2 regions of the Streptomyces sp. JLBJ103 genome follow, and region 1 is predicted to be linked to the other one. Evidence: riboswitches for the same ligand, from Rfam matches in the RefSeq annotation. Region 1 holds a riboswitch; the other holds the start of a gene.
The links. A riboswitch is a leader RNA that binds a small molecule or an ion and turns the genes downstream of it on or off. The one in region 1 is predicted to bind glycine.
Positions count from the first base shown of each region.

Region 1 (6,803 bases):
TGCCGATACCGGCACCGCCTCCGCGGGCAGCCGGACGATGAGCATCGGCACCGTGCTGAATCTGCTGCGTGAGGAGTTCCCCGAGGTCACCCTCTCCAAGATCCGCTTCTTGGAGGCGGAGGGGTTGGTGGAGCCGCGGCGCACCCCGTCCGGCTACCGCAAATTCAGCCAGGGGGATGTGGAGCGGCTGGCTCTGATCCTCCGGATGCAGCGGGACCACTATCTGCCGCTCAAGGTCATCCGGGAGCATCTGGAGGCCCTGGAGCGCGGTGAGCGGCCGCAGCTGCCCGGCCCGCAGGGGGAGCGGCAGCGTGAGCTGCTGGACCCCTCCGCCGAGGCCCCCCAGGACGGCCCCACGGCCGCCCGGGTGGGCCGTGTCGAGCTGCTGGCGGCGGCCGAGGTCAGCGAGGCGGAGCTGGCCGAATGGGAGTCGTACGGGCTGATCGCGGCGGCCAGGGACGGCGGATATGACAGCGAGGCCGTCACCGTGGCCCGGCTCATCGCCGAGCTGGGCCGTTTCGGTCTGGAGCCACGTCATCTGCGGATCATGAAAGCGTCCGCCGAGCGGGAGGCCGGGCTGGTCGAGCAGGTGGTCGCGCCGCTGCGATTGCATCGAAATCCGCAGACCAGGGCCCATGCGGAGGCCAGTGCGCGGGAGCTGGCCAGCCTCTCCGTACGGCTTCACGCGGCCCTGGTGCAGACGGCTCTGCGGGCCCAGGCGCACTGAGCGGCCGGGCCCCGACTATCCAAACCGGCCGCGCACGTCCTAGGGTTGCTGTGTGAACGAGCTCGACGTCGTGGGTGTCCGGGTGGAAATGCCCTCCAACCAACCGATCGTGCTCCTGCGCGAGGTGGGAGGCGACCGCTACCTCCCGATCTGGATCGGACCAGGGGAGGCGACGGCCATTGCCTTCGCCCAGCAGGGCATGGCACCGGCGCGCCCGCTGACCCACGACCTCTTCAAGGACGTGCTGGAGGCGGTCGGCCAGCAGCTCACCGAGGTCCGGATCACGGATCTGCGCGAGGGGGTCTTCTACGCGGAGCTGGTGTTCGCCAGCGGTGTCGAGGTCAGCGCACGGCCCTCCGACGCCATAGCGCTCGCCCTGCGTACCGGGACGCCGATCTACGGCAGCGACGGCGTGCTGGACGACGCCGGAATCGCGATCCCGGACGAGCAGGAGGACGAGGTGGAGAAGTTCCGCGAATTCCTCGACCAGATCTCGCCGGAGGACTTCGGCACCAGCAGCCAGTGACCAGTGGCCAGTAACCGACGGTCGGCAGCGGCCATCGGTGAAGTCTGCCCGTCCTCGCTAGAGCATTCGAGTAGCCTTTCCCGGAAGAGGGACACGGGAAACCACCCTTAGGGTGATTATCACTCGGCGTGGCGAGTGTGGCGATCGTTGACGCACCCCGGGTGACTGCCTACCTTCAAGATGGCAGGTCGAGGACGGAGGTCGGCGTGAGAATCACCGGCGACGGCACGGCGGCCGGCGGTCCGTTTGCGCTCCAGGGGGGCGCACCGGCCGAACCGGCACTCAAGGCTCGGGTCACGGCACAGATCGCGCCGCCGGGCGCGGAGCCCGCCACAGGGGGGACGGAGCGGATCGGATACCGCGGACCGACAGCGTGCGCGGCCGCGGGCATCACCTACCGCCAGCTGGACTACTGGGCCCGTACCGGTCTGGTGGAGCCCAGCGTACGGCCCGCCTACGGCTCGGGGAGCCAGCGGCTGTACAGCTTCCGGGACGTTGTCGTCCTGAAGATCGTCAAGCGGCTGCTGGACACCGGTGTGTCCTTGCAGAACATCCGGGCCGCCGTCCAGCATCTGCGCGCCCGCGGGCTGGACGACCTCGCCCAGATGACCCTGATGAGTGACGGCGCCACCGTCTACGAATGCACCTCGCCGGATGAGGTCGTCGACCTCCTCCAGGGCGGCCAGGGCGTTTTCGGGATCGCCGTGGGCGTGGTGTGGCGGGATGTCGAGAGCGCGCTGTCCCAGCTGCACGGCGAGCGGGTGGACACCGGCGAGACGCTGATCGGCCAGAACCCCGCCGACGAGCTCGCCCGGCGCCGCAACAGGGCGGGCTGACCGCCCGGGGCTCCCCGCGCCCGGCGAGTGAGCCGAAGGGGCTTTGGCGTCGGCGGCGGACCGAGCGGTAAGGGAATGTCAGTGGCGTGCGGCAGCATCGGTAGATGTGAGGGGTGCGCCGACGATTCTGCATCTGGACATGGACGCCTTCTTCGCCGCGGCGGAGCAGGCGGCCAAGCCCAGCCTGCGCGGGAAGCCGGTGATCGTGGGCGGCCTCGGCCCGCGGGGCGTGGTCGCCACCGCGTCCTACGAGGCGCGGGTGTTCGGGGTGCATTCGGCGATGGCGATGGCGCAGGCCCGTCGGCTGTGTCCGAACGCCGCGTACCTCACCCCCCGCTTCGCCTTGTACCGCCAGGTCAGCGAAGCCGTGATGGCGCTGCTGCACACCCTGTCGCCGCTGGTGGAGCCGCTCAGTCTGGACGAGGCGTTCGTGGACCTGGAGGCGGGCGGCACCGAGCCCGCCGTCGGCGCGGCGCGGGCGGTGGGGGAGCGCCTGCGGGCCGATATCCGGGCGGTGACCGGGCTGACCGGCTCGGTGGGTCTGGCCGGGTCCAAGATGCTCGCCAAGATCGCCTCGGAGCAGGCCAAGCCCGACGGTCTGGTGGTCATCGAGCCCGGTACGGAGCGGGACCTGCTCGGTCCGATGCCGGTGCGCACGCTTCCGGGCGTCGGCCCGGCCACCGCCGAGGCGCTGCGCCGCGCCGGGATCCACACCGTGGCGGAGACCCGGGAGGCGGGCGAGGCGGAGCTGGTGCGGCTGCTGGGCCGGGCCCATGGGGCGTCGCTGTATCTGATGGCCTGCGGGCGGGACGAGCGTCCGGTGGTCGCCGAGCGTGACACCAAATCCGTGTCGGTGGAGGACACCTTCGACGTCGATCTGACCGACCGCACCCGGGTGCAGCTGGAGGTCGCGCGGCTCGCCGACCGCTGTGTGGGGCGGCTGCGCGCGGCGGGCCACTCGGGGCGCACGATCGTGCTCAAGGTCCGGCGGTACGACTTCTCGACGATGACCCGCTCGGAGACCCTGCGGGGGCCCACGGACGACCCCGCGGTGGTGCGGGAGGCGGCGGCCCGGCTGTTGGAGGGCGTGGACACCACGGCGGGTGTGCGGCTGCTGGGAGTGGGTGTGAGCGGCCTGGCGGACTTCACCCAGGAGGATCTGTTCGCCCAGGCCGCGCAGGCCGCTCACGAGGCGCTGGAGGACGCGCAGGCGGCGGGCGGTGAGGCATCCGAGCCCGCGGGGCCGGGCGCGGAGGAGGCCGCCGAGCCCACCGGGGCACCGCGGCGCTGGCTGCCGGGGCTGGATGTGCGGCACAGCGAGTTCGGCGCGGGCTGGGTGCAGGGCAGCGGGGTGGGCCGGGTGACGGTGCGTTTTGAGACACCCTGGTCGGCGGAGCCGGGCCGGGTGCGTACGTTCTCCGTGGACGACCCCGCGCTGGAGCCGGGTGAGCCGCTGCCGCTGCTGGCGCCCGCGGAGAAGCCGGAGTCGGGTCCCGGCCCGCACGACGGTCCTGGCACCGCCACGGCCCCGGGCCAGGGCTCCGGCCACGGTCAGCCGGTGACGTCCAGTCCGTAGTGGTGGTAGAGCTGGAGCTCCTGCTCGGGCGAGAGATGGCGGCCGACCCCTAAGTCCGGGGCGCCCTTGATCAGCGCCCGGTCGTAGGGCACCCGCAGGGTGTCGCCGACAACCTCGCTCGGTTCCAGGGGTACGAACACATCCCGGCTGAACAGTCCGGTGCGTACCGCCGCCCACTCGGGTTCGCCGGTCGCGTCGTCGAGATAGACCTCGTCCACGGTGCCGATCTTGGCGCCCTCGCGGTCGAATGCCTTGCGGCCGATCAGGGTCCGCGGGTCGATATCGGTCTGCACGCTCTCTCCCACAGGTGGCAATTGTCCAGTGATAACTACAAAAAGCCACATCGCCGCGCGCGGCCACTCGAGCGGTCGGCGCCCCCACCATGCGACAGATGCGCTGGTACGCTGGCTGTGGCTGTAGACCCCGTGCGGGAGAGTTCTCCGTCGATTTCTGTCGGAGGCGCCGAAGGAGCAAATCCTCCCCGGAATCTCTCAGGCACACGTACCGTGCGGGTGAGGTCACTCTGGAAAGCAGGGTGGGCCGCGGGCGGGCGTCGCTCCGAACCCCTCCTCACCGACGGTGAAAGCCGGTCGCATGCGGGCCGGTGAAGCTCTCAGGTTGATGACAGAGGGGGAGGCCGTCCGGGCACCCGCGCCGTGGTGCCCCTCGTCGGTCGTACAGACCAGGAGGCCCCCGCAGATGACCGCCAACCACATCACGCTCTCCGAACTGGAGCGCGGTACGCCGTTCGAGCAGCGCCACATCGGTCCCGACAGCGAGGCACAGGCCAAGATGCTCGCGCAGGTCGGCTTCGGCTCGCTCGACGAGCTGACCGAGACAGCCGTACCGGATGTCATCAAGAGCACCGAGGCGCTGGACCTGCCCCCGGCCCGCAGCGAGGCGGAGGTGCTCGCCGAACTGCGCGGTCTGGCCGACCGCAACCAGGTGCTGCCGTCCATGATCGGCCTTGGCTACTACGGCACCTTCACCCCGCCGGTGATCCTGCGCAATGTGATGGAGAACCCGGCCTGGTACACCGCCTACACGCCGTACCAGCCGGAGATCTCCCAGGGCCGTCTGGAGGCTCTGCTCAACTTCCAGACCGTCGTCTCCGACCTGACCGGGCTGCCCACCTCCGGTTCCTCGCTGCTCGACGAGGGCACCGCCGCCGCCGAGGCGATGGCGCTCTCGCGCCGGGTCGGCAAGGTCAAGGAGGGCGTCTTTCTGATCGACGCCGACTGTCTGCCGCAGACCGTCGCGGTCATCCAGACCCGGGCCGAGCCCACCGGCGTCGAGATCGTCGTCGCCGATCTGTCTCAGGGCATCCCGGACGAGATCGCCGAGCGCGGTGTCTTCGGTGTGCTGCTCCAGTACCCGGGCGCCTCCGGTGAGGTGCGCGACCCCCGTCCGGTCATCGAGCGGGCGCATGAACTCGGCGCGATCGTCACTGTCGCCACCGATCTGCTCGCGCTCACCCTGCTCACCTCGCCCGGTGAGCTGGGCGCGGACATCGCGGTCGGCAGCAGCCAGCGCTTCGGTGTGCCGATGGGCTTCGGCGGCCCGCACGCCGGATTCATGGCCGTCCGGGACGCCTTCGCCCGCAGCCTGCCGGGCCGGCTCGTGGGTGTCTCGGTCGACGCCGACGGCGACAAGGCGTACCGGCTGGCCCTCCAGACGCGTGAGCAGCACATCCGCCGGGAGAAGGCCACCAGCAACATCTGCACCGCCCAGGTCCTGCTGGCCGTGATGGCCGGGATGTACGCGGTCTACCACGGCCCGGACGGGCTCGCGGCCATCGCCCGGCGTACCCACCGCTACGCCACCGTCCTCGCCGAGGGGCTGCGGGCGGGCGGTGTCGAGATCGTGCACGGCGCCTACTTCGACACCCTCACCGCGCGGGTGCCCGGCCGTGCCGCCGATGTGGTCGCCGCCGCCCGCGAGGCCGGGGTCAATCTGCGGCTGACCGACGCCGACCACGTCGGCATCGCCTGTGACGAGACCACCGGGCGCGCCCAGCTCGCCGCCGTCTGGTCCGCCTTCGGCGTCGACGGTGGCAGCGGCGAGGGCACCGCGATCCCCACGGTCGACGAGCTGGACGCCGCCGCGGGTGAGGCGCTGCCCCAGGAGCTGCTGCGCGACGACACCTATCTGACCCACCCGGTCTTCCACCAGCACCGCTCCGAGACCGCGATGCTGCGCTATCTGCGCCGGCTGTCCGACCGGGACTACGCCCTGGACCGGGGCATGATCCCGCTCGGCTCCTGCACCATGAAGCTCAACGCCACGACCGAGATGGAGCCGGTCACCTGGCCCGAGTTCGGTGCCCTGCACCCGTTCGCGCCCGCCGAGCAGGCCCACGGCTATCTGACGCTCATCCGCGAGCTGGAGGAACGGCTGGCCGCCGTCACCGGCTACGACAAGGTCTCCCTCCAGCCCAACGCCGGTTCACAGGGCGAGCTGTCCGGGCTGCTGGCAGTACGCGCCTACCACCGGGCCAACGGCGACACCCAGCGCACCGTCTGCCTGATCCCGTCCTCCGCGCACGGCACCAACGCGGCCAGCGCCGTGATGGCGGGCATGAAGGTCGTCGTGGTGAAGACCGGCGAGGACGGCGAGGTGGACACCGACGACCTGCGCGCCAAGATCGAGAAGTATGGCGACCAGCTGGCCGTCCTGATGGTCACCTACCCCTCCACCCATGGGGTGTTCGAGGAGCACATCACCGAGATCTGCGCCGCCGTGCACGACGCGGGCGGCCAGGTCTACGTGGACGGCGCGAACCTCAACGCGCTGGTCGGGCTCGCCGAGCCGGGCCGGTTCGGCGGCGATGTCTCCCACCTCAACCTGCACAAGACCTTCTGCATCCCGCACGGCGGCGGCGGACCGGGCGTCGGCCCGGTCGCGGTGCGCGAGCACCTGGCCCCCTACCTCCCCAACCACCCGTTGCAGCCCGCCGCGGGCCCGGCCACCGGCGTCGGCCCGGTCTCGGCCGCGCCGTGGGGCTCCGCGGGCATCCTGCCGATCTCCTGGGCGTACGTCCGGCTGATGGGCGCCGAGGGGCTGCGCCGCGCCACCCAGGTCGCGGTGCTGGGCGCCAACTACATCGCCAAGCGCCTGGAGCCGCACTACCCGGTGCTC
Region 1 is NZ_CM177089.1:867,295-874,097, reverse strand. Features, by position in the region: gene ftsR (transcriptional regulator FtsR) at 1-727, shown strand, start outside; gene AC4BEG_RS03550 (bifunctional nuclease family protein) at 780-1,253, shown strand; gene AC4BEG_RS03545 (MerR family transcriptional regulator) at 1,460-2,089, shown strand; gene AC4BEG_RS03540 (DNA polymerase IV) at 2,196-3,665, shown strand; gene AC4BEG_RS03535 (PRC-barrel domain-containing protein) at 3,641-3,970, opposite strand; glycine riboswitch at 4,084-4,182, shown strand; gene gcvP (aminomethyl-transferring glycine dehydrogenase) at 4,365-6,803, shown strand, end outside.

Region 2 (6,803 bases), 1.4 Mb from region 1:
GTCGGTGTCGTCCCGGTCCGGGACAGCAAGCATCCGGAGGGCCCAGCTCTGCTCTTCTCCTCGCCCGCATGGAATTCATTCACGGCTGCCGTGCGTGAGGGAGAGTTCCCAGTCGCCTGAGATACGGTGCCCGCCTGGCCCTGTGCGTTCGAACGCCTGAGGAAATCGCGCTCCGCTCCACCTCCGTCGCTCGCGCCATCAGCAGTCTTCGCCCGATCTGGCCCGCGGTGAGCGTAGGCAGCGGGTAGACGTCGATGGTCTTGCCGTCGGACAGCTTCACCGTGCGGGCCACGGGTGCGTACTCGCCCCGCGGGACGACGAAGGACAGCTCCTGCTCGTCGCGCAGGGCAGTGCGTTCGCCACGCGGACGCCGCTGTTCCCTCAGCACTCGATGACGTTCACCGCCAGCCCGCCCCGCGCCGTCTCCTTGTACTTGACCTTCATATCGGCGCCGGTCTCCTTCATGGTCTTGATGACCTTGTCGAGGGAGACATGGTGGCGGCCGTCGCCGCGGAGGGCCATGCGGGCGGCGGTGACGGCCTTGACGGAGGCCATGCCGTTGCGCTCGATGCAGGGGATCTGCACGAGGCCGCCGACGGGGTCGCAGGTGAGGCCGAGGTTGTGTTCCATGCCGATCTCGGCGGCGTTCTCGACCTGTTCGGTGGAGCCGCCGAGGACCTCGGCCAGGCCGCCGGCGGCCATCGAGCAGGCGGATCCGACCTCGCCCTGGCAGCCGACCTCGGCGCCCGAGATGGAGGCGTTCTCCTTGAAGAGCATGCCGATCGCGCCCGCGGCGAGGAGGAAGCGGATGACGCCCTCCTCGTCGGCGCCGGGGACGAAGTGGGTGTAGTAGTGGAGGACGGCCGGGATGATGCCCGCCGCGCCATTGGTGGGGGCGGTGACCACACGGCCGCCGGCCGCGTTCTCCTCGTTGACCGCCATCGCGTAGAGGGTGACCCACTCCATGGCGTGGGTGGTCTTGTCGCCCTCGGCGCGCAGCGCGCGGGCGGCGTTGGCGGCGCGGCGGCGGACCTTGAGGCCGCCGGGAAGGATGCCCTCGCGGGACAGTCCGCGGGCGACACAGGACTGCATGACCTTCCAGATCTCCAGCAGGCCGGCGCGGATCTCGTCCTCGGTGCGCCAGGCCTTCTCGTTCTCCATCATCAGCGCGGAGATGGACAGGCCCGTCTCACGGGAGAGCCGCAGCAGTTCGTCGCCGGTGCGGAAGGGGTGGGTCAGCACGGTGTCGTCGAGCTTGATGCGGTCCTCGCCGACCGCGTCCTCGTCGACCACGAAGCCGCCGCCGACCGAGTAGTAGGTCTTCTCCAGCAGCGGGACGCCCTCGGCGTCGTACGCCTGGAGGGTCATGCCGTTGGCGTGGTACGGCAGCGAGCGGCGGCGGTGCAGCACCAGCTGCGAGGACTCATCGAAGTCGATCTCGTGGCCGGGGCCGATCTCGGCGGCCAGCAGCCGCAGCCGCTTGGTGGTGCGGATGCGCTCCACCTCGTCGTCGGCGGTCTCCACGTCGACGGTGCGCGGGGAGTGGCCCTCGAGGCCGAGCAGCACCGCCTTCGGGGTGCCGTGGCCGTGGCCGGTGGCGCCCAGGGAGCCGAAGAGCTCGGCGCGTACCGAGGTGGTGTGGGCGAGCAGGCCCTCGTTCTTCAGACGGCGGACGAACATCCGCGCCGCTCGCATCGGGCCGACCGTATGCGAGCTGGAGGGGCCGATGCCGATCGAGAACAGATCGAAGACGGAGATGGCCACCGTTGAACTCCTTTGTCTGCACGGGGGCGTGCGGTGGTGCGATGCGGGGGGCGCCGGGTCCGGCGCCCCCCACGGCCGGTCCTGTTACTTGCCCAGTCCCGGGTAGAGCGGGTGCTTGTCGGCCAGCGCCGTGACCCGGGCCTTGAGCGCCTCGGCGTCGTACGACGGCTTGAGGGTCTCGGCGATCACGTCGGCGACCTCACGGAAGTCATCGGCGGTGAAGCCGCGGGTGGCCAGCGCCGGGGTGCCGATCCGCAGACCCGAGGTGACCATCGGGGGCCGCGGGTCGTTGGGGACGGCGTTGCGGTTGACCGTGATGCCGACCTCGTGCAGCCGGTCCTCGGCCTGCTGACCGTCCAGCTCGGAGTCGCGCAGGTCGACCAGAACCAGGTGGACATCGGTGCCGCCGGACAGCACGGAGACACCCACCTCGGTGACGTCGGGCTGGGTGAGCCGCTCGGCGAGGATACGGGAGCCCTCGAGGGTGCGCTCCTGGCGCTCCTTGAAGGCCGTGCCCGCCGCGACCTTGAAGGACACCGCCTTGGCGGCGATGACATGCTCCAGCGGGCCGCCCTGCTGACCGGGGAAGACCGCCGAGTTGATCTTCTTTGCCAGCTCCTGCGTCGAGAGGATCACTCCGCCGCGGGGGCCGCCGAGGGTCTTGTGGGTCGTGGTGGTGACCACATGGGCGTGCGGCACGGGCGAGGGGTGCAGCCCGGCCGCCACCAGGCCCGCGAAGTGGGCCATGTCCACCATCAGGTAGGCGCCGACCTCGTCGGCGATCCGCCGGAAGGCGGGGAAGTCCAGCTGGCGCGGGTAGGCCGACCAGCCCGCGATCACCAGCTTGGGGCGGTGCTCCTTGGCCAGCCGCTCGACCTCGTCCATGTCGACCAGGCCGGTCTGCGGGTCCACGTGGTAGGGCACCACGTTGTAGAGCTTGCCGGAGAAGTTGATCTTCATCCCGTGGGTCAGGTGGCCGCCGTGCGCCAGGTTCAGCCCCAGGATGGTGTCGCCGGGGGAGAGCAGCGCGAACATGGCGGCCGCGTTGGCCTGGGCGCCCGAGTGCGGCTGCACATTGGCCGCCTCGGCGCCGAAGAGCGCCTTCACCCGGTCGATGGCGATCTGCTCGACGACATCGACGTGCTCACAGCCGCCGTAGTAGCGGCGGCCGGGGTAGCCCTCGGCGTACTTGTTGGTCAGGACCGAGCCCTGGGCCTCCATGACCGCGACCGGAGCGAAGTTCTCCGAGGCGATCATCTCCAGGGTGGACTGCTGGCGGTGGAGCTCGGCGTCGACGGCGGCGGCGACATCCGGGTCGAGCTCATGAAGGGAGCTGTTGAGAAGCGACATCGGGGTCCCGATCGAGAGGAGGGTCAGTTTTCGCAGAAGGAGGTGTAGTCATCGGCGGAGAGCAGGTCGTCCGGCTCGTCCGTCACCCTCACCTTGAACAGCCAGCCGCCCTCGAAGGGGGCGGAGTTCACCAGCGCCGGGTCGTTCACCACATCCTCGTTGATCTCGGTGACCTCTCCGGTGACCGGCGCGTACAGGTCGCTCACCGACTTCGTGGACTCCAGCTCACCACAGCTCTCACCGGCGGCGACCGTGGAGCCCACCTCCGGAAGCTGGACATAGACGACATCGCCGAGCTGATTGGCCGCGAACTCGGTGATACCGATCGTCGACACACCGTCGTCGGCGGTCGACAGCCACTCGTGCTCCTTGCTGTAGCGCAGCTGCTGGGGGTTGCTCATGGTCCGATTCTCCTGGATACGAGGGAATGCTGAGGAACGGGTCTTGGCTGATGGGACGGGTGGGCGCGGCAGAGGGCCCGAAAGCCCCGGGGACCGGGCGACGCGGCGCCCGCGCGGTCAGCGCTCGCGCCGGTAGAAGGGGAGGGCGACGACCTCGTACGGCTCCCGGGTACCGCGGATCTCCACGCCCACGCCCTCGGTGCCGGGTGCGGCGTGCTCCGCGTCGACGTACGCGATGGCGATCGGCTTGCCGAGCGTGGGGGAGGGGGCACCCGAGGTGACCTCGCCGATCACCGTGCCGTCCGGGCCCACCACGGGGAATCCGGCGCGCGGCACCCGGCGGCCCGAAGCGATCAGGCCGACCAGGGTGCGCGGCGGCTCGCTCTCCGCCTGGCGCGCCGCGGCCTGAAGGGCCTCGCGCCCCACGAAGTCACCGGCCTTCTCGAACTTCACCACCCGGCCGAGACCGGCGTCGAACGGGGTCGTGGAGGTGGTCAGCTCATGTCCGTACAGCGGCATCCCCGCCTCCAGCCGCAGGGTGTCCCGGCAGGAGAGCCCGCAGGGCACCAGGCCGACCGGGGCGCCCGCCTCGGTCAGCGCCTGCCACAGCCGCTCGGCGTCCTCCGGCGCGACGAACAGCTCGAAGCCGTCCTCGCCGGTGTAGCCGGTGCGGGCGATCAGCGCGGAGACGCCCGCGACGGTGCCCGGCAGCCCGGCGTAGTACTTGAGGTTGTCCAGGTCGGCGTCGGTCAGGCTCTTGAGGATCCCCGGGGACTCCGGACCCTGGACCGCGATCAGCGCGTACGCCTCCCGGTCGTCCCGGACGGTCGCCTCGAAGCCGGAGGCCCGCTCGGTCAGGGCGTCCAGCACCACCTGGGCGTTCGAGGCGTTGGCCACCACCATGAACTCTTCGTCGGCGAGGCGGTAGACGATCAGGTCGTCGAGGATGCCGCCCTCGGATTCGCAGATCATGGTGTAGCGGGCGCGGCCCACGGCGAGTGCCGACAGATGGCCCACCAGGGCGTGGTCCAGCGCCTGCCCGGCCTGCGGCCCGGTGAGAGTGATCTCACCCATGTGGGAGAGGTCGAAGAGCCCGGCGCGGGTGCGTACGGCGTTGTGCTCGTCGCGCTCGCTCCCGTAGCGCAGCGGCATGTCCCAGCCGGCGAAGTCGGTCATGGTGGCGCCGAGCGCACGGTGCAGCGCGTCCAGCGCGGTGCGGCGTGGCGCGGTCGGGGCGTCGGTCATGATTCAGGCTCCAAGATCAAGGTCGCGGCAAGGCATCGAGGACGCAGAACGTCCTCCCCATCTGTCATCGGAACCTGAGAGGTTCGCCGTGACGCCCGCACGGGGTCCGGCTTGCACCTTGGGTGGAGCCACGCACAGCGGCTCGCTTTTCAGATCTGCCTCGCCCGCGCGGTATAGGGGCCTGAGAGATTCAAGGGAGGACTTGCTCCTTCGGCGCCCGGCCGACCGGCGACTGCCGGTGTGACCAAGGACTCTCCCGCGCGGATTCAAGCGGCCGGTATGGAGTTGCGCGGCCATCATCGCACGTACCGGCGAGAAGGGAACCCCCCAGTCCTGAGGTGGGTGCCTTGAGGACATTACCTTTTCTTGACACTCTTCGGGTACGAGCCGCAGTGACCGACCTGGGAGGACGATCACGGTGCATGGGCAGGGAACGTTTGCGACGTCACGTGGGCCCCTGCCGCTGCGGCGCGGACGCGCCCCGTCCATCGGGCCGGTCCGGCCGGGCCGCAGGGCCGTGGTGCATGATCTGCGCAGCGGCGCCGATACGTACGGTGACCCGGCCGCGGGTGCGCCGCCGGCCGCCCGGAGCGGCGCGGGTGTGCCCGAGCTGCGCTATCCGGCCCACGATGTGCTGGTCGCCTCCGGGCTGCCGGGCAGTGGCAAGACCACTCTGATCAACCGCACGGTCGCCCCGCTGGACCACGACGGCCGCGCGGTGGTCCGGATCGACTCCCAGGACATGCGTGAGGCATGGGAGCGGCGGCTGCCGGGCTGGCTGCCCTATGCCCTCTACCGGCCGCTGGTCCGGGGCGCCCACTACGCCGGGCTGCACCGCGCGTTGCGCTCGGGCGCCAGCGTGGTGGTGCACGACTGCGGCGCGCTGCCCTGGGTCCGCCGCTGGCTGGCCTGGGACACCCGGCGCCGGGGCCGGCGGCTCCATATGGTCCTGCTGGACGTGGACCCCGAGCTGGCCCTGGAGGGCCAGGCCGCCCGCGGGCGCGGGGTGTCGGGTTACGCCTTCGGACGGCACCGGCGCGCGGTGCGGCGGCTGGTCGCCGGGGTGGCGGCGGGGCGGCCGCCGGTGGGCTGTGCCTCGGCGGTGCTGCTGGACCGGACGGCGGTCAACGCGCTGCACGGCATCTCCTTCGAGTGAAACCGACCGGCCGGCGAGCGGGCGCGAGCGGAGCGTGAGCGGCTCTCGACCGGGCCCCGAGCGCACGCCGCGCGCTTCGCACCGCGCCGAGGTGGGGAAGTGGTGTGGAGATGAGGACGCGGCCCATCGCCTTGCGCCGCCGAGCAGTTAGGGTGCTGATGCAGGTCGGACGAGATGGCGGTTGAAGCGAGATGAGCATCCCGGAGCAGCACGGTTTCCCACCGGCTCACGGAGGATTCCCCGACAGCGCTGTACCCGGGTTTCCCGGCAATGAGCTCGAAGAGGTGTTGGCCGCCTCGGTCGAGGTCCCCGGGGCCGGACCCCGCATCGTCGAAGTGCTCGGCCGCAGTCATCTCTGGGTTCCGCTGCCCAGCGGCGGGGGCCCGGACAGCCGCGGCCTCGATCTGCCGACCATGGAGATCGAAGGCGCCGCGTATGTCCCGGTGTTCAGCTCCGAGCAGCAGTTCCTCCAGATCGTCGGCGGCCATATGTCGTTCACCGTCGCCCCGGCCGTGGAGTTCGCCCGCGGACTGCCGCCCCGGCTGGGCATCGCGGTGAACCCCGGCGGCGCGGTGGGCGTACCGCTGCCGCCCGCCGCCGTGGCCCAGTTGTGCCGTACCGGCCGCAGCGAGCTGGACGGCCCGGCCTCCGGCGGCCGGGTGCGGCTCTTCGAACCGGACTGGCAGGACGAACCGGTCGACTTCCTCGCCGCCGCCGGGATCGAGTTCGCCAAGGACAAGGGGATACGGACCGCCCGGCGCGCGCTGGCCAGCGTCGAGGGCGACCCGCCCGCCCTCTTTGTCGGCGTCGAGCTCGACACACCCGGTCCGGAGGGCCAGGCGCTCGCGGTGGACGCGCTCGGGCGGGCGCTCGGCGCGGTGCCGCTG
Region 2 is NZ_CM177089.1:2,294,458-2,301,260, reverse strand. Features, by position in the region: gene AC4BEG_RS09830 (DUF397 domain-containing protein) at 1-120, shown strand, start outside; gene AC4BEG_RS09825 (L-serine ammonia-lyase) at 382-1,764, opposite strand; gene glyA (serine hydroxymethyltransferase) at 1,849-3,114, opposite strand; gene gcvH (glycine cleavage system protein GcvH) at 3,138-3,515, opposite strand; gene gcvT (glycine cleavage system aminomethyltransferase GcvT) at 3,633-4,760, opposite strand; glycine riboswitch at 4,812-4,919, opposite strand; glycine riboswitch at 4,920-5,029, opposite strand; gene AC4BEG_RS09805 (AAA family ATPase) at 5,179-5,916, shown strand; gene AC4BEG_RS09800 (enhanced serine sensitivity protein SseB) at 6,108-6,803, shown strand, end outside.
Region 2: linked by a shared signal. The riboswitch ahead of gcvT (glycine cleavage system aminomethyltransferase GcvT) and the one ahead of gcvP (aminomethyl-transferring glycine dehydrogenase) in region 1 are both predicted to bind glycine.